2 linked regions of the Granulosicoccus antarcticus IMCC3135 genome follow. The protein of the gene in region 2 interacts with the protein of the main gene of each other region in a pairwise test. Links are inferred from orthologs where the notes say so. Each region holds a gene or a part of one and is shown on either strand. Other genes may lie near its edges. The genes, in order: ileS and IMCC3135_RS02145.

Region 1 (15,044 bases), 110 kb from region 2 along the record:
CTGGAAGCCGGCTCTCTGTACGATCTGGAACGATTGTTTGCCGGAGTTGTCATCTTGTCGGTACTCGGTGTGTTGATCAGCACACTGATTGGCTGGATTGAAGGCAAAGTACTGCACTGGCGCGGTTGAAACAGACGAATCGTCTGCACAAACGGGCTGCAAATCCATCAGATTGGCGGTGAATACCGTTACGAGCATCAAGTTGCACACAATGTGCACCGCTAACGATTGACGATGAGTATTTATCACTGGTATAGTATCTGGCTGTTCGCGGTTACTTACCGCACATCAATGCGCAAAGTGCCCGATGCAAGTTTGGGCCTCAGTTTCAGGACCAGTTATCATGTACGCGGTAGTCAAAACCGGTGGCAAGCAGTACCAAGTAAGCGAAGGTGACCGTTTAAGGGTCGAAACCATCAAGGCGGAAGCCGGCAGCGACGTCACTCTTGACGAAGTGTTGATGGTCAACGATGGCGAAACTGTCAACGTTGGTGCGCCTTTGATCGCAAACGCATCCGTCAGCGCCAAGGTGCTTTCGCATGGCCGTGGCACAAAAGTCACAATCATCAAGTTCAAGCGCCGCAAGCATCATCGCAAGCAGGCCGGACATCGTCAGAATTACACTGAGCTACAAATTACCGGCATCAACGCTGGCTAGTTTTTCGGCCCAATCGTATAGAAATCAGTCAGGTAATCAGTCATGGCACATAAGAAAGCAGGCGGAAGTACTCGCAACGGTCGCGATTCAGAATCCAAACGCCTCGGCGTGAAGAAGTTTGGCGGCGAAATCGCAATTGCAGGCAACATCATTGTTCGCCAGCGCGGCACACGCTTCCACGCGGGCGTCAACACAGGTATCGGCAAGGATCACACGATCTTCGCCAAGACCGACGGTGTTGTCACCTTTAGTGTTCGCGGAGCCAACAACCGCAAGTTCATAGACATCATCCCTGCAGCCGTAGAAGGCTGAAGCCCTCGGTTACTTTTTATGTAACAAGCAGGACTACAGCAAAACCCGCCTAGTGCGGGTTTTTCTTTGCCCGAACAAGAATCTCATGAAATTCGTCGACGAAGCTCGAATCAATGTAATAGCCGGTGACGGCGGGAACGGCGCGCTTGGATTTCGCCGCGAGAAATACATTCCCAAAGGTGGCCCGGACGGTGGTGACGGAGGTGATGGCGGCAGTGTTTTTCTGCGAGCCACCGAAGGCCTGAACACACTGGCCGACTTCCAGCATCAGCGCACCTTCCTCGCAGAGCGCGGAGCAAACGGTCGCGGGCAAAATTGCTCAGGCGCCGGCGGCGAGGATTGCATTGTCGACGTACCCGTAGGCACCGTTGCAAGAGACCGTGCCAACGACCAGATAATCGCCGACATGCAGCAGCCAGGTCAGATGATCGAAGTGGCCAAAGGCGGCTGGCACGGCCTAGGCAACGCGCGTTTTAAAAGCTCCACCAACCGCGCACCTCGAAAAACAACTGACGGAACGACCGGCGAACGACGCGAGCTCATGCTCGAACTGAGCGTACTGGCCGATGTCGGCCTGCTGGGCATGCCCAACGCCGGCAAATCGACTCTGATTCGCCAGCTGTCCTCAGCACGCCCCAAAGTTGCTGACTATCCCTTTACAACGCTACACCCCAATCTGGGCGTGGTCAGCCTTGAACCTCATCGCAGCTTCGTGATGGCCGACATTCCAGGCCTCATTGAAGGTGCCGCCGAAGGCCACGGACTAGGCGTGCGATTCCTCAAGCACCTCAGCCGCACACGTCTTTTGCTGCATCTCATCGATGTCATGCCGATTGATCAGAGCGACCCTGTCGCAAGCGGCATCGCGATCGTTAACGAGCTGAAGAAACACAGCGAAGTCCTTTACAAAAAAGAGCGCTGGCTGGTACTGAACAAGACGGATCTGCTAGGCGGCGATGATGCTGATGAACACTGCGACGCCATCATCAAGGGACTGGGCTGGACTGGGCCGATCTATCGCGTCTCGGCGGTAACCGGCGCAGGCACACGCAGCCTGGCCTCCGACATCATGAAACGACTGGAACTGTTGCGCGAACAGGACGCGGAAGAGAAGGAGGCGGAATACGCCAGACTATCCAAACGCACCAACAAGATCGACATTGTTGGCCAGGTAGCCTCTGAACAGATTCCCGAGCAGACTCCTGACCAGGCCTCAGACAAGAACCCTGACGAGGTGCCGTCGGACGATGCGTGACCGTTTGCGCTCTGCCAGACGCTGGGTCGTCAAGGTAGGCAGCTCTCTCCTCACCGCCGATGGCAAGGGCCTTGACCATGCCATCATTGAACAATGGACCACCCAGATAGCTGCACTACTAGCCGACAATCGACAGGTTGTACTGGTATCAAGTGGCTCCATTGCCGAGGGCGTCGCCCGCCTCAAACTCCCCAAACGCCCCACACGCGTCCACGAGCTGCAAGCTGCAGCTGCCGTCGGACAAATGGGACTGATCCGCGCCTATGAAGCTGGCTTTGAACGCTATGACCAGCTAACGGCACAGATACTCCTGACACACGACGATCTTGCTGATCGACGACGCTATCTGAATGCCCGGGCCACCCTGTCCACACTGCTGACCCATGGCGTTCTGCCCATCGTGAACGAAAATGACACGGTCACGACCGACGAAATCAAACTGGGCGACAACGACACGCTAGGCGCCCAGGTTGCCAATCTGATTGATGCCGATGTGCTGGTATTACTAACCGACCAGAACGGCCTGTTTGACAAAGATCCTCGCTCAAACCCAGACGCCCAACTACTGGAACGCGCCAACGCCAGCGACCCGAACATACTTGCGCTCGCAGGACCTCCCGGCAGCAGCATCGGCAGCGGCGGCATGCGTACCAAGATACTGGCCGCCGAACGGGCAGCCCAGAACGGCACCACCACTGTCATTGCCAACGGGCGCGAACCCAATGTTCTGCTCAGGCTGCGCGATGGCGAACCCCTGGGAACCATGCTGACCAGCGACCAGAAACCTCTGGACGCGCGCAAGCGCTGGCTGGCAGATCATCTGCGGGCCAAAGGCACGGTGACACTGGATGAGGGAGCCTGCCGAGTATTGAAGGAGAAGGGCTCTAGCCTGCTTGCGGTAGGTGTGCGCGCATGCTCAGGCGAATTCTCTCGTGGAGAACTGGTTTCCTGCATCGACAAGGAAGGTCGTGAAGTTGCGAGAGGGCTGACCAACTACAGCGCAGCGGATACTCGCAAGATACTGGGACAGTCCAGCGATCAATTCGTACAACTGCTGGGCTACTCCGGCGAACCGGAACTGGTACACCGGGACAACATGATTGTCTTCCGGTGAGCAGTTTTTCGATGAACCGGGAAAATCCCGATTACATCAGACTCGGGGCCTTACGGCCCCGGCCGGCATTACGCCAGAGCACGAACCTGAGCGTTGAAACGGCTCTTGTATCGCGCTGCCTTGTTCTTGTGAATCAGGCCTTTTCGAGCCATGTGATCCAGAACCGGAACAGCTTCTTTATAAGCAGTTTCGGCTGCGCTTTTGTCACCGGCAGCAAGTGCCGAGAATACGCGCTTGACCATCGTACGCATCATCGAGCGTTGGCTCGCGTTACGTTGACGAGATTTTTCGGCTTGGCGAACGCGTTTACGTGCCTGTGCTGTGTTTGCCACAGAATACCCTCTAGCTTGAGATTACTGAATTCAGCCGTCCTTTATACCCTCAATGTCACTAAAAGTCAATGGCAAGCACGATGAAACCGGCAAATCTTGTCCGTTCTGGGACCATTGTCGGATTTATGACCTTGCTCTCGCGGGTATTGGGCTTTGTACGAGACCAGATACTGGCAATCGTTTTTGGTGCTGGCGCGACAACCGACGTTTTCCTGGTTGCCTTCAAGATACCCAACTTCCTGCGTCGACTGTTTGCCGAAGGCGCTTTTGCAACTGCCTTCGTACCCGTATTCACGGAGTACAAGGAGACACGCAGCAAAGCGGCGCTGGTCGATCTGGCAGCACACGTCTCGGGCACGCTCACCATCATTCTGCTGCTGGTGAGCACACTGGGCGTCATGCTCAGCCCGTTACTCATCATGTTGTTTGCACCAGGCTTCATCGATGAACCAGAGCGCTTCGATCTGGCCACTCGCATGCTGCGCATTACCTTCCCGTATCTGTTCTTCATCAGCCTGGTGGCTTATGCCGGCAGCATGCTCAATACTTTTGGCAAGTTCGCCGTACCCTCCTTCACGCCGGTTCTACTCAACATCTGCATGATCGCTGCGGCTCTGATTTTCAGCCCCTTCTTCAGCGACCCTATCGTGGCTCTGGCCTGGGGCGTATTTGCGGCAGGCGCTGTCCAACTGTTTCTGCAATTGCCATTCCTACGCCAGATTGGCTTGATGCCACGTCCGCGCTGGGGCTGGAAGCATCCTGGAGTACGCCGCATTCTCAAACTCATGGTGCCCGCTATTCTGGGCTCATCGGTGGCGCAGATAAACCTGCTACTGGACACCGTGATCGCCTCCTTTCTGACGGCAGGCAGCCTGAGCTGGCTCTATTACAGCGATCGTATGCTGGAATTTCCGCTCGGCATGCTGGGAGTCACTCTGGGCACCATCATCTTGCCCCGGCTCGCTCGGGAACACTCATTGAACTCACCTGACGATTTTCGGCGCACCCTGGACTGGGCCATTCGCCTGGTACTGATACTGGGCCTGCCTGCAGGCATCAGCCTGATGATCCTGGCAGAACCGATGCTGTTGACGCTGTTCGGCTATGGAGAGTTCAAAGCCAGCGACGCCACCATGGCCAGTTATAGTCTGATTGCCTACGGCGCCGGACTACCGGCATTCCTGTTGATCAAGATCTTCGCTCCGGCCTTCTACGCCCGTCAGAACACCCGCACCCCCGTCCGTATTGGCATCATCGCTCTGATTACCAATATGGTCTATAACCTTTTGTTTGTATTACCCATGATCTGGATGGACTTCATTGCCCCACATACGGGCCTGGCACTGGCAAGCTCACTCTCCGCCTGGCAACAGGCGATCATGCTGTATCGCAAGCTGGGCACAGACGATATCTACCAGATATCACCTGAGGTATGGGCATTCGCCCGCCGCAGTCTGGGTGCCGTTGTGGCGCTGACTGTTGTACTGTTGCTGTTTGCGAGCATCCAGTGGCAAAGTTTTGGAGCCCTTGGTAGGCTAAGTCTGTTGGCAGGGGTAATTGCCGGCGGGGCCCTCACCTATGCACTGGGATTGTTGCTCGCCGGAATACGTCCTCAACAACTGGCCAGCCCATGAGATCTTCTCTCCCTGTCAAGACGTTCGCCCCATGCAACTGATTCGTGGCCTCAATCGTTGGCCGGATAACACCGAGTCTGTCGTGACCATCGGCAATTTCGATGGCGTGCACCTTGGCCATCAATCCATGCTCGCCTCGCTGAGGAGCGCAGCAGATACTCATCAATTGCCTGCCACGGTCATCAGCTTTGAACCGTTACCGCAGGAATATTTCATGCCTCAATCGGCACCCTCTCGCCTGCAAGGCTTGCGTGACAGGGTTCGCAGTATTGAAGCCAGTGGTGTTGATCGGTTGGTATTGCTGGATTTTGACTCCCACTTTGCAGAACAGTCCGCCGAAGATTTCATCAGCGATGTGCTCATTGAACAACTACAGACGCGACATCTGATCATTGGCGACGACTTCTGTTTCGGCCATAAACGTCGTGGTAACTTCCAGATGCTGACGTCGGCAGCCAAAACCCATGGATTCACGCTCCAGCGGAGCCATACCTGCCTGCAGGACGAGCACCGCATTTCCAGTACGCGTGTGCGCGAGCATCTGAGCAAGGGAGAGCTGGCCGCGGCAACAAGCCTGCTGGGCCGCCCCTATCGCATCAGTGGGCGCGTGATACACGGAGAAAAAGTCGGGCGACAGCTGGGGTTTCCAACCGCTAATGTTGCCCTGGGAGTACTGCGACCGGCGTTACGTGGCGTATTTGCCGTCTGGGCCTGTGACCTGGAACGCGGAACGCGCCACGCAGCGGTTGCCAATCTGGGCGAACGCCCCACGGTTGGGGGACGCAAGCTACTTCTGGAAGTACACCTGCTGGATGCAGAGGCCGATCTGTACGGTCATCATCTGGCAGTAGATTTCATTGCCCAGTTACGTCATGAACAGCGATTTGCCTCTTTGGATGAATTAAAGATGCAGATCGCCCGCGATGCAGACGCTGCGCGCGAACTGATGAAAGACCAGATGACATACACTGACCCACTTTGTTCGACTGACGAAGCAAGACAAACGTGACCGATTACAAACAGACACTGAACCTGCCCAAGACAGATTTCCCAATGCGCGGAAATCTGGCCAACCGCGAGCCGCAGATGCTGGCTGGCTGGAACCAGATGGAGCTGTATCAGCACATTCGCGAGCAATCCGCGGGCCGGCCCAAGTTCATTCTGCATGACGGCCCTCCTTACGCCAATGGCGATATTCACATCGGCCATGTGGTGAACAAGGTCCTCAAGGACATGATTGTCAAATCTCGGCAGCTGGCAGGCTTTGACGCCCCTTACGTGCCTGGCTGGGATTGCCACGGACTGCCCATCGAGAACAAGGTAGAAGGACTGATCGGCAAACCGGGAGTCAAGGTCACCGAAGGCGAGTTCCGCGCCAAGTGCCGCGAATATGCCCACGAGCAGATCGCCAACCAGAGCACTGAATTTCAGCGCCTTGGCATCATTGGCGATTGGCAGGCACCTTACCTGACCATGAACTTCGACAACGAAGCCAATATCGTGCGCGCACTGGGCAAGATCATCGAAGCGGGTCATGTCTACAAGGGCACCAAACCGGTTTATTGGAGCTGGGGTGCTCATTCCGCCGTAGCCGAGGCTGAGATCGAGTACGAAAACAAGACTTCCACCGCTATAGATGTCCGTTTTGCACCACGCGACAAGGCCGCTGTCCTATCGCTGTTCAAGACTGAGGATGATGGCAGTGCCGTCAATATCGTTATCTGGACAACCACCCCCTGGACCATTCCAGGCAATCTGGCCATCACGCTGCATCCCGAGCTGCAATACGCACTGGTTGCCGTCAATGGCGAGCGACTGATCATGGCAGAAGCTCTGGTCGATGAAGTCATGACACGTTACGGCTTCAGCGATGCGACCATTGTGGGCACCGCCCTGGGCGCCGAGCTTGACGGTCAACTATTCAAACACCCTCTCTATGAGCGGGACAGTCTGTTGATCATGGGCGACTATGTCACCACCGATGCGGGCACCGGCGCAGTGCATACAGCACCTGATCACGGTGTCGACGATTTCTATGCCGCCAAGAGCCATGGCATTGGTCTGCTGGACTACGTCAACGATCACGGCCTCTTTCGTGAGCACGTCGAACTCTTCGCCGGTGAGCACGTCATGAAGGTAGACGCGCACATGATAGAAGAGCTGGAAAGCCGCGACCGCCTGATCAAGCACGAGAAATATCAGCACAGCTATCCCTATTGCTGGCGCACCAAGACTCCCATCATCTACCGCGCCACACCTCAGTGGTTCATCGGCATGGAGACTGAAGGACTGCGACAGGACACGCTGAGCGAGATCGACAAGGTTGAGTGGATTCCCGACTGGGGCCAGTCACGCATTCGCGGCATGATCGCCGGCCGTCCTGATTGGTGTATCTCGCGACAGCGCTACTGGGGTGTTCCCATCACCTTGTTCCTGAACAAGGAAACGGGCGAGCTGCATCCGGATACATCATCATTGCTGGAAAAGGTCGCCCTGCGTATTGCCGAGCAAGGCATTCAGGCCTGGTTCGATCTGGAACCTGTGGATCTGCTGGGCGATGATGCCGCACTGTATGACAAGGTTACGGATGTTCTGGATGTCTGGTTCGACTCAGGCACCTCCTGGATGCATGTACTCCAGCAAAACGAGCAACTGAGCTACCCCGCAGATCTCTACCTGGAAGGCTCAGATCAACATCGTGGCTGGTTTCATTCATCCATCCTGACCAGTGTTGCGATCAATCGCCAGGCGCCTTATCGCCAGGTACTGACACATGGATTCACTGTCGATCAACAGGGACGCAAGATGTCCAAGTCGCTCGGCAATATCATCGCGCCACAGAAACTGCTGAAAACCCTGGGTGCGGATATCGTCCGTCTGTGGGTCTGCTCGACTGATTATCGGGGCGAGATGACCGTCTCCAACGAGATACTCGATCGCACCTCCGACGCCTATCGACGTATTCGCAACACGGCCCGCTACCTGCTCAGCGCCATCAACGACTTTGATCCAAAGCTGCATACCGTTGCACCTGAGGACATGCTGGAGCTGGATCGCTGGGCAGTTGACTGTGCACTTCGTACCCAGAGCACGATCCAGGAAGCCTACGAGTCATACCAGTTCCATACGGTTTATCAGACCATTCATCATTTCTGCTCGATCGATATGTCCAGCTTCTACCTGGACATCATCAAGGATCGCCAGTACACCATGGCAACCGATAGCCGCGGCCGTCGTTCAGCCCAGACTGCGATGTATATGATCACGGATGCCCTGGTGCGCTGGATAGCGCCTGTTCTGAGCTTCACGGCCGATGAAATCTGGCAGCATCTGCGCCAGCATTCAGAGACTGACAAGGCATCACGGGCGCCAACCATCTTCACTGAGACCTATCTGGACACGCTCTACCCACTGGGTGATAGCACAGCAGTCAGCGCCGAAGACTGGCAGGCTCTGTCGCAGATTCGAGATACTGTTTCCAAATCACTCGAAACCCTGCGTAGTGCCGGTGAGATTGGCGGCGCATTGGAAGCCAGCGTGACGCTCTATGCCTCTGCAGAGCTGGTCCAGACACTGGACAAGCTGGGTGATGAGCTGCGCTTTGTCTTCATTACATCCACAGCCCAGGTTGCCCCACTGGAGCAGAAGCCAGAGAATCTGGAAATACAAGTCGCGAACGGCTCTGAATATGCCATCAGCACTGCCAAGGCCACTGGCGAGAAATGCGTGCGTTGCTGGCATGTGCGAGATGATGTCGGTTCTGACGCGGAACATCCGGAAGTCTGTTCACGCTGCATCAGCAATGTGCATGGTGCCGGCGAAAAGCGAGCCATTGCCTGACCATGTCCCATTTTTTACGCTTTGGCCTGGTTGCCATCATAGCCGTACTGGACCAGATCACCAAGATCTGGGCCGATTCGACGTTGGCGATGTACGAACAGATTCCTGTTACCGGGTTTTTCAACATTACCAAGGCTTACAACTACGGAGCTGCCTTCAGCTTTCTTGACAATGAAGGCGGCTGGCAGCGCTGGTTTTTCACAATTGTCAGCCTGGTTGTCAGCATTGTATTGTGTGTGTGGCTGTATCGCATGCAACGTGCCGAGCGCTGGCTGAGTCTTGCTATTTCACTAATCCTGGGAGGCGCTATCGGCAACCTGATCGATCGTGCCTGGCATGGGTATGTCGTGGATTTCATCCAGGTGTACTGGCAGACCAGCTATTTCCCCTCCTTCAATATCGCCGATGCCGCTATCAGCTGCGGCACGGTTTTGCTATTGGGTCTGACGCTATTCCAGAAAGATGGACCAGCGACTGAGTCTGCAGACACCGATAAACCGGCATCCTGAAATATGAAAATTCTACTCGCCAATCCTCGCGGCTTCTGCGCAGGTGTTGACAGAGCGATTGAAATCGTTGAACGCGCCATCGAAATACATGGCGCCCCCATCTACGTCCGTCATGAAGTAGTCCATAACAAGTACGTCGTCGACGGACTGCGCGACAAAGGCGCTGTCTTCGTCGAAGAACTGGACGAAGTGCCAGACGATGCCACTGTCATTTTCAGTGCGCATGGCGTCTCACACGAGGTCGAAAGCACCGCCCAAGGGCGTGGCCTGCAGGTGTTCGATGCAACCTGCCCATTGGTGACCAAGGTCCATCTGGAAGTTGTCAAGTACGCCAGACAAGGCAAAGAGGTGATCCTGATCGGCCATGCCGGACACCCCGAGGTTGAAGGCACCATGGGTCGCTATGACACCAAAAACGGTGGCCGCATCATTCTGGTGGAAAAACCAGCTGATGTAGCAACGCTGGAAATCAAGAATCCGGAAGATCTTGCCTTTGTATCCCAGACAACCCTGTCGGTGGACGACACTCAAGAGATCATCGATGTGCTGCGTCAGCGTTTTCCCAGTATTGCTGCACCAAATCGGGATGACATCTGCTACGCCACACAAAACCGCCAGGATGCGGTGAAAAAGTTGTGTGAAGAGGTCGACCTGTTATTGGTTGTGGGCGCCAGCAACAGCTCCAACTCCAACAGACTCGCAGAGCTGGGCGAGCGTGCTGGTGTGGAATCACGCCTGATTACGCGCGCCATCGATATTGACAGCGCCTGGCTGGTCGGCAAGCAAGCTGTCGGTGTTACCGCCGGTGCCTCTGCTCCCGAAATACTGGTCAATGAAGTGCTCGAACGACTGCGTCAAGAAGGTGGCCAGACAGCCATTGAATACGAAGGAATCAAGGAAACCATCACTTTCTCCATTCCCAAGCCCTTGCGACGTATTGACCGCCCAGCCTCCTGACTTCTGACCCCACCTCATAACCCTCTGAACCACCATGAAAGCAAAGTTGAACTTACTCGCCGTAACGGTGGCTCTGATGACGTCGATCGGTTTCGCGCAAGCTGACTGCGACATCAGCTCAGGCTCAGTCAGCCTGCTGTCGGACGATTTTACAGCCATGCATACGGTTGCCAATCGCGCTCAGGAATGCGCCAGCGACACCGTGGACGTCAGCAAGAACCAGACAGCTGAGCACAAGAACATTCAGGTGCCCGCTCTCAGCGCCAACCCCTCCACCTACACAGTGGCTCTGGTACCGAACAACTCTCTGCCGCCATTACTCAACGATGATCTGGTACGTCCTCTGGACGACCTGATTGTCCGATTCGGGCAGAAACTGCAGGACAACCAGCTGGTACGTATCGATGGCCAGGTGAAGGCAATAGCCTTCCTGGTCAATACTCAACATCTGTGGTTTCGCAAGGATCTGCTGGACAAGGCAGGCCTGCAGCCACCCACCACCTACGAAGAAATTCTGACAGCCGCCAAAGCACTGCGCGAGCAAGGCATCATGGAGTATCCGCTGGCGTTGAATCTGAAACCCGGCTGGGATCTGGGTACCGAATTTCTCAACATGTACGCAGGCTTTGGCGGTGAACTGTTCAAACCTGATTCGGCAGAGTCCAGCATCGAAGGCAACGCTGCGATCGAGACACTGAACATGCTCAAGGCACTCAGTGAATACATGAACCCGGACTTTGCTACCTTCAACACCAATGAAGTGGCTCGCCTGTGGGCGGCTGGGGAAGTAGCCATTTACAACGGCTGGAACTCGCGCACCAGCGCCGTCCTGGACCCGGAAGGCACATCGCTACCCATCGTTGCAGCCAACTCTGTGTTTGCGGCTGCACCGACCGTTAATGGGGGCGAGATGCCTGCCAGCTATCTGTGGTGGGTCGGCTTTACGATCGCCAAAAACACATCTGAAGAGGATGCTGAGGCATCCTTCATCGCCATGATGCACGCCATATCACCCGAACTGCTTGAAGAACACGCTGAAGAGGCGGTCTGGCTGATAGATGGCTACCAACCCACACCAGCGGCAGCGGGCGCGTTCGAGACTGTCAAAGCCGGTGCAGAGTCTTTTCCGATGCTGCCCTATTTAGGTCTTCTGCATACAGCGCTATCAGACAATCTGAGCGAATTTCTGCAAGGCAAGGAAAGCGCTGAACAGGCACTCGCAGATGCGACACAAGCCTATACAACGACTGCCAAAGAAGGTGGTTTTCTCAAATAAGAGCTTTTGCCTCTGATCATGAGACACCGGCAATTTCTGCTTTTCATACTGCCCTCGGCTCTGATCATGCTGCTGTTCATCGCCGTGCCGGTTCTCTCGGTAGCCTATCAGTCCTTGTTCGTTGAACATGAACAAGTCATGATTCCGGTGGAGAGCTGCGGCCCCTTTGGCTGCAAACAGGAAATGCATGTGGACACGCAGTCCATGGCCATTCTGGAGCAGGCCAAACCCATGGGCCAATACAATGGCCTGGGCACCTACACCAATGCCACGCACCTGGCTGTTGACGAGGTACAGTCCATCTGGCAAGAGCGCACGAGTCTGGGTGCGGCATTCAGCCAGATACTCAATTTGCCTTTCTACAAGGCCTTGAGCTTTACTCTGAGCTATACCCTCATCGTCACGCCATTGGTAATTCTGGCAGGCTTCATCATCGCCCTGGCGGTCAATACCCTGCCCGCTTTGCTCAAGGGACCGGTGATCTTCTTTTCACTGCTGCCCATGATCGTGACACCGTTAATCGGTGCCATGATCCTGTTCTGGATGATCGATTCCCGTGGCCTCATCGGCGCCAATCTGCAACTGCTGTTCAATGATCCGACCCTGTCGTTGAAAGCCTCGCCCGCATTGACCTGGCTGACCTTGATGATCTATGGGGTGTGGCATTCAACGCCTCTGAGTTTCATCATCTTCTACGCCGGCCTGCAAACCGTACCCAGGAACATTATCGAGTCAGCTCATGTCGATGGCACGAATCGCTGGCAGCGCATTCGCTATGTTGTCTTGCCCCATCTGGCCCCTGTCGCCATCTTCGTCGCCTTGATGCAGCTGATGGATAACTTTCGTGTGTTTGAACCCATTGTCGGTTTGAGTGCCCAGGCAAATGCCTCCTCTCTGAGCTACTTGATCTACAACGACTTGCGTAGCAATGACACACCGCTGTTTGGTTCGGCCGCAGCCACCTCAATGCTGACAATACTGGGCGTGATCGTACTGCTGATGCCAATGGTGCTACGCACCTGGCGCGGCTTTCACCACAAGAGCTGAAGCAGCGAATCGCATCATGATAATTGGCAGTCGCGCGTATTCACTATTTTTCAAGATCCTGGCGGCAGGCGTCGTACTGCTATGGATCATGCTCGCCGCACTCCCCTTTCTCTGGACACTCTGGGGCTCATTCAAGGTTGAAGCCGACTTTCTGTCACGTACCGACTGGATGAGTGCACTGCTGGGCCCGAATACAATTGAGCGCACCGGTGATGCCTTTACCTCTGAGGCTTACCAGGGCGCCTGGATTGAGCAAGGTTTCTGGAAAGCGGCTATCAACACGCTGATTGTTACTGTATCAGTAGTTGTATTATCACTATTGATTGGCACACTGGGCGCCTATGCGCTGGCACGCTCCGGATTTCGTTATGCCTTCTGGCTACTGATAGCGGCTCTGGTGTTCCGAGCCATGCCGCACGTGACATTGGTATCAGGCTATTTGCTGCCATTTTTCGAATTGAATATCTGGGGTTATCTACCCACCACCATTATCGTACTGGTGGCCATCAACCAACCATTTACACTCTGGATGCTACATTCTTTTTTTCTCACTATTCCCAGAGAAATTGATGACAGTGCCATGATTGATGGTTGCACCCAGTTTCAGGCATTCCGATATACCGTCCTGCCATTGATGTGGCCCGGCATCATAACAACAGGCCTCTTCAGCTTTCTACTGGCCTACAACGATTTCACAGTTACCTCCATTCTGCTCAGTCAGGAGAACCAGACAATCATTCCGAAGGTTGCCAGCTTTCTGGGCACCACCCAGTCCGAAGACAAGATCATGTACGCCGTGGCAGCAGCGGTCTCAGCTGTCTTGCCCTTGTTCATACTGATCGTGTTTTTCCAGCGTCAGCTTGTGAGTGGTTTGACGTCAGGGGCTGTCAAGGGTTGATGATGAACTCTGGCGATCCACGACAGGGGTGCCTAGCGGGTATGGATGCGAGCGGTTTGTGATCTTGACAGTTTCACTTAGGGGTCGTGAAATAATTAACTATACTTTTCGGTTGGTCCTGCGCCTGCCCGGCAAGGCGTGAGGAGGGCGAATAGCGGGCTATTCAACCGACAAACAACGCAGAAGGGCAGGATGCAGGGGCGACTGAAAAGTATAGTTTATTGTTTCACGACCCCTTAGAGGTCGTGAAATGGATAGTGTGTATTTCACGATCCATTAGACTGTTTGCTCATACCTCTCTTGTACTCGCAGGAAACAGAACGCCATGAGCAACGAATCAGACCCATTCAATGGCCCACAGTTACAAAGACAACACTACCAGCGCGCCAATATGGCCATGTCGAATTTTGATGGCGTGAATATGGCTGAATCGCATTTTTTTGCAGTGCTTAGTGATGCTACCTTCAACGATACCAACCTGGCCCGCGCCAAATTTGATGATGTGAATCTGGGTGCAGCAACGTTTCATAACATCAACCTGCAAGATGCCACTTTCGATAACATCAACTTTTCCAACGTGAAGATCAGCAACGCCAACCTGACCGATATGAGCATCAACGGGATACTGGTGAGTGATTTGCTGGCAGCCTACGAGAAGCTTGAGAATTCCGCTTGAATTTCCCGTAGCTTTGCTCGCACATAAATCGCATCAACCACCTGCATTTCAACTATTTTTTTCAAAATAAAGCTTTTAACGCATCAAATACGCGTATTTCTAAAGATTATTGCATCGTGTCCGCAGCATTCCCATACTGATGCCTGAACAATCAACTTACCGCGGACACAGGAGACACTCATGGGCCCTTATCCCCACGATGCACCCAAAGCCACCATCGACAAGCTCAACATTGCAGGAACCGATGGTTTCGAATTTGTCGAATTCGCTCATCATGATCCGGCACAGCTTGAAGCCTTGTTCATACAGATGGGTTACACCGAAGTGGCTCGGCACAAGAGCAAAAACGTTTCTCTGTACCGACAGGGACGAGTGAACTACATTCTCAACCGCGAACCTGACAGTCATGCCTCACGGTTTGTAGAAGAACACGGCCCCTGTGCTCCTGCCATGGCATGGCGTGTCGTCGATGCCCAGCATGCACTGCAATGTGCGCTGAACTACGGTGCCACTGAATATACTGGCAACGACAAATC
Region 2 (14,368 bases):
CTGACAATCTTTGCCAAAGTGAACAAAGGCCCGTGCATACTTCTGACAGACCAGAAAAAATGATTGAAATCCAGACCCGGCGGCGCATCGTTGTACTTCTCTCGAATGGTCTCCCAGGCATCTTTATCCTGCTGCAATTCCTCTTCTGTAATCGCATCCGGCCCTACCAGCAGCTCGGTAAAACGCGCAGCCACGTTACTGCGCAAGGTGTGACCTCGAGGAGCTGAGGCTGCCGCTCGCAGCTGCGAGTGCAGGACATTGTTGTCGATAAAGCGTTGACGACTACGTAACTTGTCACCTGATTTTCTTGCCCAACCTCGAACCCTGGAAATCACCCCGCTATCCACTGGCTCCGGTATGGCAGATTCCAGTAACCAGTGCGTTTCCAGATGCACGACATTATCCGGCAACTCATAGGCAGGCTCTCCCTGAGAAGCGGCCTCGGCTCCCAGGTAGATGATGGAGAAGCTCAAATGAGGCATGCCCTCAATCATCTGCTTCACCCAGGTAGATACACCGCCACGTACATAAGGGAATGTGCCTTCCAGCAACAGGCAGACATCCGCCCGCGCTTCGGGGTGATAATGTGGCGAGCTATTCATGCCCAGTACTCCGCCACATGAGACAACGGTGGATAGGCTCTGATAGCCGGGTCAAGTTGCTGCAGAAGTACACGCACTTGCTTGAAGTCATGAAGCATGAAAGCTGTCTCTGCCAGATAGGGCGTTACCTTGTCAGCTGGCATGCCCAATGCCCGCGCACGTTTGAATGCAATGTTGGCACGCCGGGTGTCACCTTGTAGCAATGAGACTCTGCCCAACACAAAATGCGCATTACGATTAATGGGCAATGCGGCAACAGCCTGAATGGCAGCCTTGCCGGCTTTGTCCAGCAATTGCTGACGGGCAATCGGCTCACCTTTCTCCAGCGTCAACAGCTCCCAGTAGTTGCTTGCAATCTGCAACCAGGCATTGGACATTTCTCGCCCTTCAGCCTCGGCAACCTGTGCTTCGAGTTGCTGGATCTGTCGATTCAGCTCACTGACCTTACGATCCAGCATCTTGTAGGCTGTAAGGCGAATGCGCTCATCCTTGTGTCGCATGGCCTGCTTGAATGTGGAGACCGACAAGGAAGCCTGAATGCTCCCCGCCGAAAGCACCTTGCGGTAAAGATCCTCCTCATTATCCGAGTACATCAGATGCTCTTCAAAACCACGACCATCAACGGTCGTTGCCTTGCGCCCGACAGGAGTGGTAAAAGGCAGCTCGGCGCGACGGGTAATATTCCAATAGTCCGGCTCTCGTTTTCGTAGCCGTGAATAACGCTCACCCAGATAGAAGGCGGCAGCACCACCCACAGCGCCGACTACCGGCATCAGCAGAATGATGGCAAACAGCAATGCATGAAAACTGCGCGCCTGCGTTGTCGTTCGCAGTAGTTTGCCGACACAGAACGTGGCAGACAGACTCAGCAGCATATGCAGCATCAGCCATGACAGATTGGATGGCATCCACTGACGAGCCGACACCAGATCAACCAGCAGCAGGGCTTGCCCCAGTGCCGATAACAAGAGTCCCGCCCGCCAACTCGCTCTAGGCAACATCAGAGTGTTTCCCCTGAAGGTCACTAGCGTTTTTCGAAGGTGTCATCTCGGCCTCAAGCGTCGCCATTCCGATATGCTTGCCCAGAAACTCCATACACAGTGAACGATCATCGTGTTGTTGAATGCACTTGATCTGCCTGCCCTGGATGAGACTGTCAAACGAGACCTTGAAATTCTCCTTGACGGCATTATCGATACGCGCCAGAAAGGCATCCCCCTGCTCTCTATTCATCAATGGCATGAGCAGACACAGCACGGTCGACCCATCTTCAGCAACCGTCATCCAGGATGCATCCAGACTACGGATCGAAGTACTGACATAGCTGGCGACCTCGATGGATGAAGCCTCAGTACCAAACTTGAACGACATCAGTACCGACTCCGTATTATGAGATTGAGCAAATCGGAGTGCGATATCCAGCTCGGCCATGAACCAATCGGTACGAGAGGTAGCCGTGCCCTTGGAGCGAGTCAGCATGTCGCCGACATAGTTTCCCAACAACGCCAGAATATTCAGATTCTGCTGCTGAAACGCCATGAAGTGCATGTCCTTGATAGCCAGCACACCATGCATACGCCCGTTTGTATCAACCAGAGGCACAACCGCCAGCAAGCTGTTTTCGTGATGTTTTTCATCCAGTGATTCCAGCTTGATACTGACCAGTTCATGCGCTTTGATCGCAGTTCGCAGAATCGGATCAAATACTGGCAGATCAAACATGTCGCCATGAATAGCCACAGGTCTCGGGTCAATACGATTATCACTGGTCATCGCATACAGTCCTGCTACCTGAATAGAACAGAACTGCGAAAACACCGCCATCAATTCGCTGCCTGCCTGCAAACCATCGTCTCCTGAAGACAACACAGGTTTGAGTCGCTGCAGTGCCTCACGCAAACTCAAGCGTTGCCCTGCCATATGCTCTTCCAACTGACCATGAGACACTTTCAACACGTGGTAATCAGTACTGAATTCCTTAAGTCTGTGGCGCAAGTATTGATTCTCTGCCTCCGACTGCCTGCTGCGTTTGCGCCAGGCTGAGGCCGCATCCCCCACAACCAGACTCATGACCAGAGTACCCAGCGACAGAGTCACCAGCTGCGTACCTGTCTGAGCGCCTGCGAACATCGGTAAATTAATGAACACACCTGTCATCACTGCACAAGCAACGCCCCAAAGGCTGCCATAACGAGCCGCAAACAACAGCGCGCCTGCCATTACCCAGGGGAAGCCCGCCTGCAATCCAGTGGGATCCTCTGCGAACATCATCAGCCCACCCAGCGGCAACAAGCAGGCGAATACGACCAGCTCGATAATGCGCGTACGGGTCGACCCGCCGGGCATTCTGAAATGCGCCAATATCCTACCTGGAATCTGCTTCATGACTGGTACCCGTGCTCAGTGGCTGACGTTATCGAAATGCACGCCTTCAAGCAGATCGTCTATAACCGTATCCGCCAACGCTGGCAGGCTGGCATATCCCCACCCGGTACGCGCCGCATTGGCCTGCCAGAGAACCTCACCGGTGCTGATGTCTACAAGCTTCATATTCAAGCCAACAACCGGCTCTTTGTCGGCACCTGTACGATAACTCCACTCATTGATGGTGCCGGTAAAGCCATAGCGATAGCCATTTTTTCTGGCCCATTCCATGGCATCGTTGAGTTGCCTGGCAGGGTCAAGTAAAGTACGCAGACTGACCTTTTGCATCGGTGCATAGACTGCGACCTGTCGCACACCCCTTGTTCGCAATTGCGTCTCCAGCATGGTCAGCGCCTGACTATCTGCCTGTGGCGCCTCGGACAGATTATTCATGGGCAGCAAAGCCCAGCTTTGCGCCGCATCTGCATTGACAGCCGGAGTACTTGTCAAGGTAGTACAACCGGCACTTATCGCCATGAACAGCCCCGCCGCCAGACTCGCCAGGCATCGCTTCATTTTTCGCCCTCGCAGCATTGAGCGATACGGCGCAGTCACGGTATCCGTTGTCGGCAACATGACTCAGGTGTTTCCTGCTTGTTTTTCAGCAGTTTTGGCAAGAATCTTCTTCTCCCAGTCCAATGAGGTCTGTACGATCACATCCAGATCATCAAACTTTGGCTGCCAATCCAGTGTCTTGTGAATTTTTTCTACTGCCGCAATCAATGCCGGTGGATCTCCCGCCCGTCGTGGTTGTTCTTCTACATTCAGCGGTGCGCCATTAAGCCTGGAGGTAGCATCAATAACCTGCCGTACACTGAAGCCTTTGCCATAACCACAATTAACCAGAGTCGACTGCCCTCCCTTGCGCAAGTAGTCAAGCGCTGCCAGATGCGCACTGGCAAGATCCGATACATGAATGTAATCGCGAATACCCGTACCATCCGGCGTGGCGTAATCGGTGCCAAATACAAGCAGCTTTTCGCGCTTACCCAACGCAACTTCTGCAGCCACTTTGATCAACAGAGTCGCATTGTGTGTTGATTGCCCTATGCGACCATCTGGATCCGAGCCAGCAACATTGAAGTAGCGCAAGATCACATGGCGTAAATCGGTGGCATAGCTAAGATCCTTGAGCATATGCTCGGACATCAGCTTTGACATACCATAAGGATTGATCGGCGCCGTTGGCAATTCCTCTGAACACGGTTTTGTATCGTCTTCAGGAATCCCATAGGTAGCAGCCGTGGAAGAGAAGATCAGCTTGTCGATACCTGCCGCCTGACAACACTGCAGCAAATTAAGCGTATTGCCCGTATTGTTACGATAGTACTTCAACGGATTCTCAACACTTTCGGGCACGATTGTATGTGCGGCAAAATGCATGACTGTGTCAACATCATGCTCTTCAAGAATACGCCGCACCAGTGCTTCGTCACCGGTATCGCCTTTGACAAGAGTGCCATACAGCACGGCTTCCTCGTTGCCCGTGGACAGATTGTCCAGCACGACGATTCGCTCACCACGCTCGCCCAGTAACTTGACAACATGACTACCAATGTAGCCGGCACCTCCGGTAACGAGGATGCTCTTCTTGTTTTCGGACTCAGACATGGATGGAAAACTCACGCGTAATCTGCCTCAATTACCGGTATATGTCGTCCATATTGGAGGTGCCTTGAGATGTCTTGCCCGTTTCTGCAAGCTCTGAACATGGCACTGCAACTGCGCAGTGGCTTTTGGCCAGATATTTCCTTTTACGAAGAGCGTTTATGAGACCCAGGCGCGCAGCACGGCAATGTATCGACCAAAGAGCGGAAATCTAAAATGGAGCTTTTGCTTTTGAGGATCATCTGGCAATCTCAAAACTGTAACCCTCCACAATGCCCCACTATCGTCTTGGTGCCATAAAGTAACTTCTCTGCACGACAGTATAAAAAATGCCAATATTACGAATGGACCAGAAAACTGGCCAGTCTCACAATCCCTACATTTCATCTCCCACGCGTATTTGAATACTGCCTGATTACTCCATGAAAACTATTGCCAGTACCGACCACGTCCTGCACTTCCCTAAAGCAGAGCTTTCCGGAGGCGAACTGGTGCGCCCCTATGAATGTCCAGAACGCTGGGACTATATTGTCGAGGCATTGGCCAACAGTGGTTTCAGCGCCCCACAAGCGCCCACACCACTGGACATGGCAACAGTAGAGAAAGTCCACGGTGACGACTATCTGCGTTTTCTGGCTCAGGCCTGGTCACTATGGGAAGCAGAAGGCTACCAGGGTGAAGCCTTGCCCATGGCGGTGCCAAACCGTCGCATGCAGCAACGTGAACCCGAAAACATCAACGGTAAACTGGGCTATTTTGCCGGTGCCACCGAAACCGCAATAACCGCTACTACCTGGCAGGCGGTGCAAAGCAGTGCCGCCTGTGCACAAACCGCCGCTCGCCTGCTGGGCACCTCGGAAACCTCAGCCTTCGCCCTGTGCCGACCACCCGGACATCACGCTGGCTTCGATTTGTATGGCGGTTATTGTTTTCTGAACAATGCAGCCATTGCCGCTCAGCAACTTCGAGACGCCGGCGCCTCGAAGGTAGCTATCCTTGATGTCGACTTTCATCACGGTAATGGCACACAGGACATTTTCTACGAACGCAATGATGTGCTGTTCGTATCCTTGCATGGCAACCCAGGTCATGCCTTCCCTTATTTTCTGGGCTACGCCGATGAAACCGGCAAGAATGAAGGTGAGGGCTACAACATCAACTACCCCATGCTGCCTGGTACCCGCTACAGCGTCTGGTCAGATGCACTGACCGATGCGCTGGACAGGATCGATCAATACTTCCCCGACGCACTGGTTGTCTCACTCGGCGTTGACACCTTTGAACGAGACCCCATCAGCTTCTTCAAGCTGACCAGCGACGACTTCACACGCTATGGCAATGCCATCGGCAAGCGCAAGCACCCGACATTATTTGTCATGGAGGGCGGCTACGCCGTGGAAGAAATTGGTATCAACACACGCAACGTATTGCAAGGATTTCTTAACGCCTGAATATAAGCCAGCGGGGTAATTCAGTCAGACAATCCAGCCTGATAAATCAGTCCAGTAAAGCCTGCGTACCTTGCCATATGTCATCAACGATATCAGCAGCTGGCAACGCCTTTGACATTCCAGCTGACTGACCTGCCCAGGCCTGTATTGCGTCAATATTGTCAGCTCGAGTTGCAGCCTGACGCATAGCTTGCGTCAGGCCACGTTGAACCGGGTAAGGCGCAGGTACCGGTGCTTGTGAAGCAGTAGCAGCATCCACATATCGGGTTCGTATTGCTCGCCCCAACCTACCCGAAAAAACACGTGTTGCCACCGTCTCCTCAGGCAATGTCTGGCCAATGGCATCGGCCCATGAAGGCGATATGCCTGACTCTTTCGCTCGCAGAAAACCTGTTCCCACCTGGACCGCCGATGCCCCCAGTAATAACGCTGCTGCTGCACCTCGGGCGTCAGCAATGCCTCCCGTTGCCACAACAGGAATATCCACAACATCAACAATGGCAGGTAACAGCGAAAACAATCCAACCAGAGACTGCTCTGCATCAGCGGCTTTGAATGAACCACGATGTCCACCTGCCTCCATACCCTGAGCAACAATGACATCCGCACCTGCATTCGCCGCAATCACAGCTTCAGTCACAGTGGTTGCGGTTGCAAACCAGAGAATGCCTCGGCTTTTCATGGCAGCCAGCATCGCCTCTGAATACACACCCATGATGGAGGAAATAGCCACTGGTGCAGCCTCCAGCATCGCATCACATTGCTCACTGAATACCAGAGGCGCCGGTGGCGTGGCGGACGCGGATTGAACCGACTCTTCATGCCCCATTTCCAGCTCCCAGCTGGACAAAAACTCATTTATTTCTGCTTCATGTGCTGCGTCACGCACAGGTTCTGGGTCTGGAATCCAGGTATTCAACTGAAACAACCCTGTGGACTCTGCCCGAAAATCTCGCCCCCACTGCTCTATCCCTGCGGGTGGCATCAACAAAACACCACAAGCGCCAAGACCACCGGCATTGGCTACAGCGATGGACAAAGAGGCAGGACAGGCACCCGCCATAGGGGCCAATAACACCGGAACCCGCAGACCAAGACGCTCTGCAAATTCATTGGCACGTTTGAGCGATGCGTGAATTTTACTCATTGTCATATTCCTAACTGAATTACCGGTACCGGGAATGATTGATAGTCTCGCACAGCTCCCGACACCAGGCTCGACTTATTGTCGCAGTCACGGCCGCAACTCTGCGGCACAGCAGGGCTGCATCGGCAAGACCAACCTTCTTTGCATCACTTTACTACCTTTCACGCTGAATCGATATGCAATAGGCATTGTATGTTTGAGATAGAGACAAATCACTGGCGATAAAGAATACGCACTAGCAATACATCAAACAGATCTTTTAAGCTATATTTATATACAGTATATTTATTTGACCAAATTACATCATCTATGTATATTGATATTACTAAGGAGGGCATGAATTCATGGAAGATTCAACCAGAACAACTGAACGGAACAAAACAAATACTACAAGCCCTAACCATAGAAAAAACAAAACCAAACCCCATGTAAAGAATACCTCATTTGGCACAGACTGCTTCGATGCTGACACACGAGAATCCTTCGGCCGAAACCTCCGTCTATTCATGTCTCTCACTGACGGATCCGCCATCCCTCCTGACTCTGAGCGTTCTAACATGGCGATGCCTGACGAAGCACCTGCCATAGCACGTCGACTGAAACAGATTGGCGAAGACATATCTTCGGGCATGGCAGATCAACTCGAATTACTGGTCCGATTTGACGACCTGGAAGGCTGGAATACTTCCGGCTCCCGTCACTGTGCAGCCTGGATGAATCTTGAATTGAGCATCAGCCTACAGCTGGGATGGGAATATCTGAGGGTCGGCCGTAAGCTACGCAGCCTTCCCATCACTCAGGCATTGTTCAGAGCTGGCAAACTCACCTGGTCAATCGTACGCCTACTCTCACGCGTGGCAAATAAAGACAACGAAGCACTGCTGTGTCACACAGCCTTGGACGCATCAGTCTCTGACGTAGAACGACTGGTCAACGAATACCGTTGGCAGCAGGATGCTGAGCAAAATATGGCCGATGGCGAGAACGCCAGAAGCTTGCAACAGATCGAAGCACGATCATTCGGATGGAGCTCGGCAAGCAATGGCAACACTCTCATCAAGCTGTCACTGCCACCCGAAATTGCCCAGGCATTTCTCAACAGTGTCGAGCAATCCTTGGCACAACTCGAAGAGTCTGACGCCTCCATGACACAACGTCGCGCCGATGCAGCAATCCTCATGGCAGAGAATAGCCTCCAGAACGCTGGCAGGGAAATGGCCACTGCTGATCGCTATCAAGTTATCGTCTCAGTGGATGCATCAGAATTACCTGTAAACAAGCCCACAGAACAAGACCAACAGCCACCCTCAAGTCCAATTCCGACAAAACGCCCTATCGTAAACGGAGCAGGCCCGATTGCCATCGAAACCGCTCGTCGACTGGCTTGCGATTGCAGCATTTCCACAATCACACACCAACACGGCGAACCTCTGGATATCGGCCGCAAATCACGCCTCTGGCCACCTGCTATGGCCCGCGCCATCAAGAACCGGGATCAACATTGCCAGTACTCTGGATGTACACAAACCCGGCACTTACAAATCCATCATATCCAGCACTGGGCCGATGGCGGCTCTACATGCGTAGACAACGGCATCTGCTTATGCAGCAAACACCATACTTTTGTACATGAAGGGGGATATCGTATTGAGCGCGTGAATGATCTCGAAACAGCGTTCGAAGAACAGTTCATTCGGCAACAGGCCACAGAACAGACCGACAACGAGATCGAAAAGGCATTACGCAACAGCCGTGAATCATTCGAGCTCGTACGCCAATCAGATCCAACCCGCTTCCGGTTTCGCGTTGTGAACAAGGATGGCCTGGATATTCGTGATATCAGTGAGGCGCAAAAATCAGAGAAGCAACGAGATGAATTTGCCGAATCAAACTACGATAATTACTCTACACGCGTAGACCAGCCCTTATACGACTGCCAACAAAAATCTGGCAGAGACACCGACACACTCTCTACTCATTGGCCCGGCGTCGCAGAGCAGGCAGAATGCTATTGTGCTGCACACGCCTGACCATTAACCCAGTGGCTTCCAGCCCTATTCAACGGATCAACCCAAGCACATGAGCGCCAGCGCAGCATTGATCGACCTGTATTGCGAACGCACGAGTGCTGAGCTCTGGAACGAGCCATTGAATGCCTTAAGCAACATTGCCTTTGTGCTGGCTGCCATCTTTGCATGGCGATGGAGAGCGCGTCGTCAACAAGGAGATATCTGGGAAGCCTTACTCATTGTGCTGGCAGGCTCCATCGGTGTGGGCTCCTTTCTGTTTCATGTCTTTGCCAATAGCTGGTCACAGTCTGCCGACGTTATTCCCATTTGGAGCTTTGTGGCTGGCTATGCATTACTGACTATTTATCGCTCTACAGAACATAATCTGACAAGAACACTGCGCATCAGTGGCATTGCCATGTTCGTGACTATTGGCATTTCCTATTTTACTGGTCAGGATATTGTCAGCGTAAACGCCACCAGCACGCTGCCCCTCAACGGCTCATTACAGTACGCACCAGCGCTGGCGGCATTGCTTATCTTTTCGATAATTGCCTGGCTAAGAGCTCACCCCGCGAAACGCCACATGGCCGTGGCGAGCCTTGTTTTCTGCACCGCATTGTTATTCAGAACCATCGATTTGACTAGCTGCGAAGCCACTCTAGGCATGGGCACTCATTTTGTATGGCATCTACTCAATGGGTTGATGGTCGGTATTTTGCTGCATGCGATGATTGTCAGAATGCCGCCTATCAAGAGGCATATTTAGCGCGATAGTGATCCAGGATAACGGCCACGATGATGACGACACCAGTAATCATCTGTCGCATGAAGTCACTCAGTCCTAGCAGAATAAGGCCATTGGCCAATACTCCAATAATGAAAACACCGAGCAAGGTGCCGATAATTGAACCACGGCCGCCATTCAGACTGGTGCCACCTATGATGACGCCTGCAATGGCATTCAGCTCAAAGCCGATGCCTGCAATAGGGCTTGAGATATTCAGTCTCGCCATGTAGACGATCGCCGCAATTCCAGCCATCAGACCACAGATAGTGAACGCTGCGACCTTGTATCGAAAAACACGATGACCGGCTAATCGCACAGCCTCTTCATTGTTACCAATACCGTACAGAATTCGACCGAACACGGTTCTGGTCAGCACCACCCATGCAACAAATACCAGGCTCAGGGCAACCAGAAATACGATGGGAACTCCATAGAAAAGCTTCGAACCGAATTCTTCAAACTCAAAGGGAAACGAGTAAATGGTGCGTGCATCACTGATGTGCAAACCTGCACCGCGTGCAATGTTGAGCATACCCAGCGTCACAATGAATGAGGGCAATGCCCAGTAAGCGGTTATCACACCATTCAAAAGACCGCACAGGAAACCAGCAGCCAAGCCGGCCACACACGCCAATATGATGAGCTCTGCAGGCCCCATGCCCTCTATTGAAATTGCCTTGCCGGCAACGACGGCTGCGAAAGCCATTACCGAGCCCACCGACAGATCGATACCGCCTATAAGAATAACGAACGTCATACCAATGGCGAGTATCAGATTGATGGTGACCTGACTCAGGATGTTCGTAATATTATTGCTACTGAGAAAGTGCTCTGTCGTTACCGAAAAGAACACGATGAGCAATAGCAAGGCGATGCCGATTCCGAAACTCTCCAGAATAGACTTAATGGAATACTTGCCAGCTGTTACTGATGTAGAGCTCATTGTTCGCGTTATGCCTGTTGCTGCGAGTTCGGGCCTTGCCCATACGCATACTGGAGAATGGTCTTTTCGGAAAATTCCGAACGATCCAGATTTCCTGATATCTGGTGATTAGCCAGAACCACCATACGATCACACAGTGTCATCAGTTCAGGTGTTTCCGACGACACTACAAGTATGGCCATTCCCTCACTAGCCAGCCCTTTGATGATCGAGTAGATCTCGGCTTTAGCGCCCACGTCCACGCCTCGGGTTGGCTCGTCAAGCAATAGTATTCTTGGCTTACTTTCCAGCCACTTTGCCAACACCACCTTCTGTTGATTACCGCCCGACAAGCTTGATGCATTATGACTGGCGTCCCCATACTTCAACTTGAGCTGACTGGCGCGATTCTCAGTCATTGCTTTCTCATCCCCGAAGCGCATGAAACCAGCCGTGCTGACATCTTTCAGGTTGACCAGTGACACATTGGCAGCGATGGACATGTCGAGTATCAGCCCCTCATCCTTTCGATCCTCCGTAACAAATCCAATGCCGGCCTTGATGGCCTCATTCGGATTTCGAAAACGAATGCTTTTCCCATCCAGCTGTATCTCGCCAGACAGAATCTTGTTAACCCCAAACAGGCTGCGTAAAATCTCAGTACGCCCCGCCCCAACCAGCCCCGCAATACCGAGTATTTCACCATAACGGAGCTCAAAACTGACGCCCTGCCCGTGCGGATTCTGGACATGTACAAGTTCTCGGACACTTAACGCAACTGTATCCAGTATGCGTTGTTTTCCGTCATTACCCGTATCGGCTTGCAGACTGGAGCCGATCATATGCTGCACAACACGCTCTGGTGATGAGTCTGCAATATCCTCTGTTATGACAGTCTTGCCGTTGCGAAAGACTGTGACCCGATTGCAGATTCTGAATACTTCATCAAGATGGTGAGATACAAATACGACGGTCACACCTTGCACCTGGATGGATGCCACTATTTCGAAAAGACGTTCTTTCTCCCTGTCGGTCAACGTTGCCGTTGGTTCATCCAGAATTAGAATGTCACTTTTGGATTGTAGGGCTCGTGCAATTTCCACCAACTGTCGATGAGCAATACCCAAAGACTCGACCTTTGTCGACACATCGACATCCGACAAACCAATGGCATCCAGCGCTGCACGCGCCCGTCCCATCATCTCTTTTCGATCAAGGAAACCGAAGGCACGACGAGGCATGGCTTCGATACAAATATTTTCGGCTACCGACAAATAGTTCAGCAGATTGAATTCCTGATGAACAACCTGAAGTCCTCTGTCTTTCGCCTCTCCGGGATGAGCCGGACTATAGGATTTACCCGACAGCGTAACAGTGCCTTGATCCCAGGAGAATGCTCCAGACAAGGTCTTTATCAATGTGGACTTGCCTGCCCCGTTCTCCCCTACCAAGGCATGCACTTCACCTTTACGCAGATTGAAACTGACGCCATCGAGCGCCTTCACGCCACCAAAATATTTTTTCAGGCCAAGGCAGTCAAGAATAGTTTCATGACCGGAGGGATTAGCATTGCTTGGGGAGTTCATCAGATCAGGTCTGTCAGGACAAGAAGTAAACATTCAAACCGGGCAGTTGTGCATCTTCTTCAAAAGATGCACAACTGCCGAAAGACTCCAGCAATTAACTGGAGTGAGGTATTACTTGGTTACCAGCTCAATCGGTGTCTTGACCCAACCTTCCAGCTGAGGTGCACCGGCAACAACTTCAAGCGCCTGATCGATTGCATTGGCGGCCATATCCGTACCAAACTGATCCACCGTTGCCAGCATACGACCATCGGCAATCATGGGACCGACAGCGCCAATATTGTCAAAGCCTACAACGAGAATGTCAGTACGACCCGCAGCTTCCAGTGCCTTGACAACACCAACTGCCATTGAGTCGTTGGCAGCCATGACACCTTGAATGTCAGGGTGAGCAGTCAACATGGTTGAGAATACGCTATTGGCCTCTTCAGTTTCCCAGTGTGCCGTACGGCTGTCGAGAAGATCCAATTCGAACTCAGCAATAGACTCTTCAAATCCCAGTCGACGCTCGGTTGCATTATCGGCACCCGGATTACCTTCAACAATAACGACCTTACCGCCCTTACCCAGCTTTTCTGCCAGAGCGTCGCCAGCCATTTTCGCTCCACCGCGATTATCAGGACCAACGAAAGCAAGTTCAAAACCCTGCTGCTTCTTTGCGTCCATATCCAGAGCGACGTCAAAGTTGATGACAGTAATACCAGCCTCCATTGCTTTCTTCAATGGTCGAACCATGGCACGAGAATCTGCAGGTGCAACAACAATGGCGTCTACGCCCTGTGTAATGAAGTTCTCAACAGCATTGATCTGTGATTCGAAGTCTGTCTCGTTCTGCATGCCGACTGCCTTGAGCTCGTAGTCACCCCGAGTCGTAGCGTGTGCCTCGGCACCTTCCAGCATGTTCTGAAAAAATTCGTTGGCCAGTGATTTCATGATCAACCCGACAACAGGTTTCTCTTCTGCATGGGCAGAACCAATCGTCAACGCCACACCTAGTGCAACGTACTTAACAGCATTCTGTAGTTTCATAGCAAACTCTCTGTTCCACTTTCCAAGTCAGTAACCGAAGGCCAGGAATGTTCGAATTGGTGAATAAATGAAACGATTCATATTCCAAGCCAGATCATCCTAGTGCCGCTCTGTTGATATGTCAACGAAACTATTCTTTGGTACACATTTTTCTAACTTGAAGGAACCTACATATTCCACAGCGTCACGGATTCCGAGGAATTGGCGTGATTTCACTGCCGCGCTTCAGCAGTAGAGTCTCGTACCACCAGCTCGCCTTCGATTGTCTTGATTCGTGATTTATTGATACTTCCAAAGACCATATCCATGGCGCATTCTGCCAACAGATCTGTCTGCTGCCTTATGGTTGTCAATCGCGGAACGACCAGTGCGGCAAGATCTATATCGTCAAAGCCTGTAATGGAAATATCCGCGGGAACCTGAAGCCCCAAGTCCCTGGCAACACGCAGAGCACCAATTGCCAGTTGGTCACTCGCCGCAGCAATGGCGGTAATTTGCGTTCCTGCTGTGGTTTTAAGTAACTTTCTGGCAATCTGCTCACCAGAGCCATAATCAAATTTACCGTGATGAATACGAAGTTTCACGCGCTCACCCTTAGCGCTCAGATGTTTGATTCTATTCACAAAACCAGCCTTTCTAAGACGCCCTACTTCTGTATCCTGCGGACCGGCGATATAGGCAATGTGCCGATGCCCCAGCCCGTATAGATGATCGGCAATCAACGCTGCACCCCGCTCATGATCTGTGGCAATCAGAGGGTAACGCCCCAATCGCCTATCGAGCGATACGATCGGCACATC

Evidence for each region.
Region 1: the proteins of IMCC3135_RS02145 (region 2) and ileS interact in binary tests that used the Escherichia coli proteins (3 or more experiments, as listed by UniProt). The link is inferred for Granulosicoccus antarcticus IMCC3135 from one-to-one orthologs.

What each region holds. Positions count from the first base shown.
Region 1 is NZ_CP018632.1:341,497-356,540, reverse strand. Bases 5,911-9,345 are described here. They hold ileS (isoleucine--tRNA ligase), read left to right. Parts: upstream 5,911-6,310; coding sequence 6,311-9,145; downstream 9,146-9,345. Other genes in these bases: lspA (signal peptidase II), read left to right, coding at 9,148-9,345; ribF (bifunctional riboflavin kinase/FAD synthetase), read left to right, coding at 5,911-6,314. Also shown: IMCC3135_RS01650 (ABC transporter permease), read left to right, coding at 1-129; rplU (50S ribosomal protein L21), read left to right, coding at 344-658; rpmA (50S ribosomal protein L27), read left to right, coding at 701-970; Obg family GTPase CgtA, read left to right, coding at 1,056-2,225; proB (glutamate 5-kinase), read left to right, coding at 2,218-3,339; rpsT (30S ribosomal protein S20), read right to left, coding at 3,408-3,671; murein biosynthesis integral membrane protein MurJ, read left to right, coding at 3,752-5,305; more of ribF, read left to right, coding at 5,337-5,910; more of lspA, read left to right, coding at 9,346-9,654; ispH (4-hydroxy-3-methylbut-2-enyl diphosphate reductase), read left to right, coding at 9,658-10,611; IMCC3135_RS01595 (ABC transporter substrate-binding protein), read left to right, coding at 10,646-11,887; IMCC3135_RS01590 (carbohydrate ABC transporter permease), read left to right, coding at 11,906-12,934; IMCC3135_RS01585 (carbohydrate ABC transporter permease), read left to right, coding at 12,951-13,832; IMCC3135_RS01580 (pentapeptide repeat-containing protein), read left to right, coding at 14,158-14,508; hppD (4-hydroxyphenylpyruvate dioxygenase), read left to right, coding at 14,689-15,044. UniProt on the Escherichia coli protein: Catalyzes the attachment of isoleucine to tRNA(Ile). As IleRS can inadvertently accommodate and process structurally similar amino acids such as valine, to avoid such errors it has two additional distinct tRNA(Ile)-dependent editing activities.
Region 2 is NZ_CP018632.1:454,526-468,893, reverse strand. Bases 11,610-14,368 are described here. They hold IMCC3135_RS02145 (sugar ABC transporter substrate-binding protein), read right to left. Parts: upstream 13,569-14,368; coding sequence 12,651-13,568; downstream 11,610-12,650. Other genes in these bases: IMCC3135_RS02140 (LacI family DNA-binding transcriptional regulator), read right to left, coding at 13,781-14,368; IMCC3135_RS02150 (sugar ABC transporter ATP-binding protein), read right to left, coding at 11,610-12,539. Outside these bases: GT4 family glycosyltransferase PelF, read right to left, coding at 1-602; IMCC3135_RS02195 (hypothetical protein), read right to left, coding at 599-1,603; IMCC3135_RS02190 (PelD GGDEF domain-containing protein), read right to left, coding at 1,593-2,987; IMCC3135_RS02185 (hypothetical protein), read right to left, coding at 3,003-3,602; UDP-glucose 4-epimerase GalE, read right to left, coding at 3,606-4,637; IMCC3135_RS02175 (histone deacetylase family protein), read left to right, coding at 5,057-6,085; IMCC3135_RS02170 (NAD(P)H-dependent flavin oxidoreductase), read right to left, coding at 6,132-7,232; IMCC3135_RS02165 (HNH endonuclease), read left to right, coding at 7,790-9,262; IMCC3135_RS02160 (ceramidase domain-containing protein), read left to right, coding at 9,312-10,010; IMCC3135_RS02155 (ABC transporter permease), read right to left, coding at 9,994-10,974; more of IMCC3135_RS02150, read right to left, coding at 10,983-11,609. UniProt on the Escherichia coli protein: Part of the ABC transporter complex RbsABC involved in ribose import. Binds ribose. Also serves as the primary chemoreceptor for chemotaxis.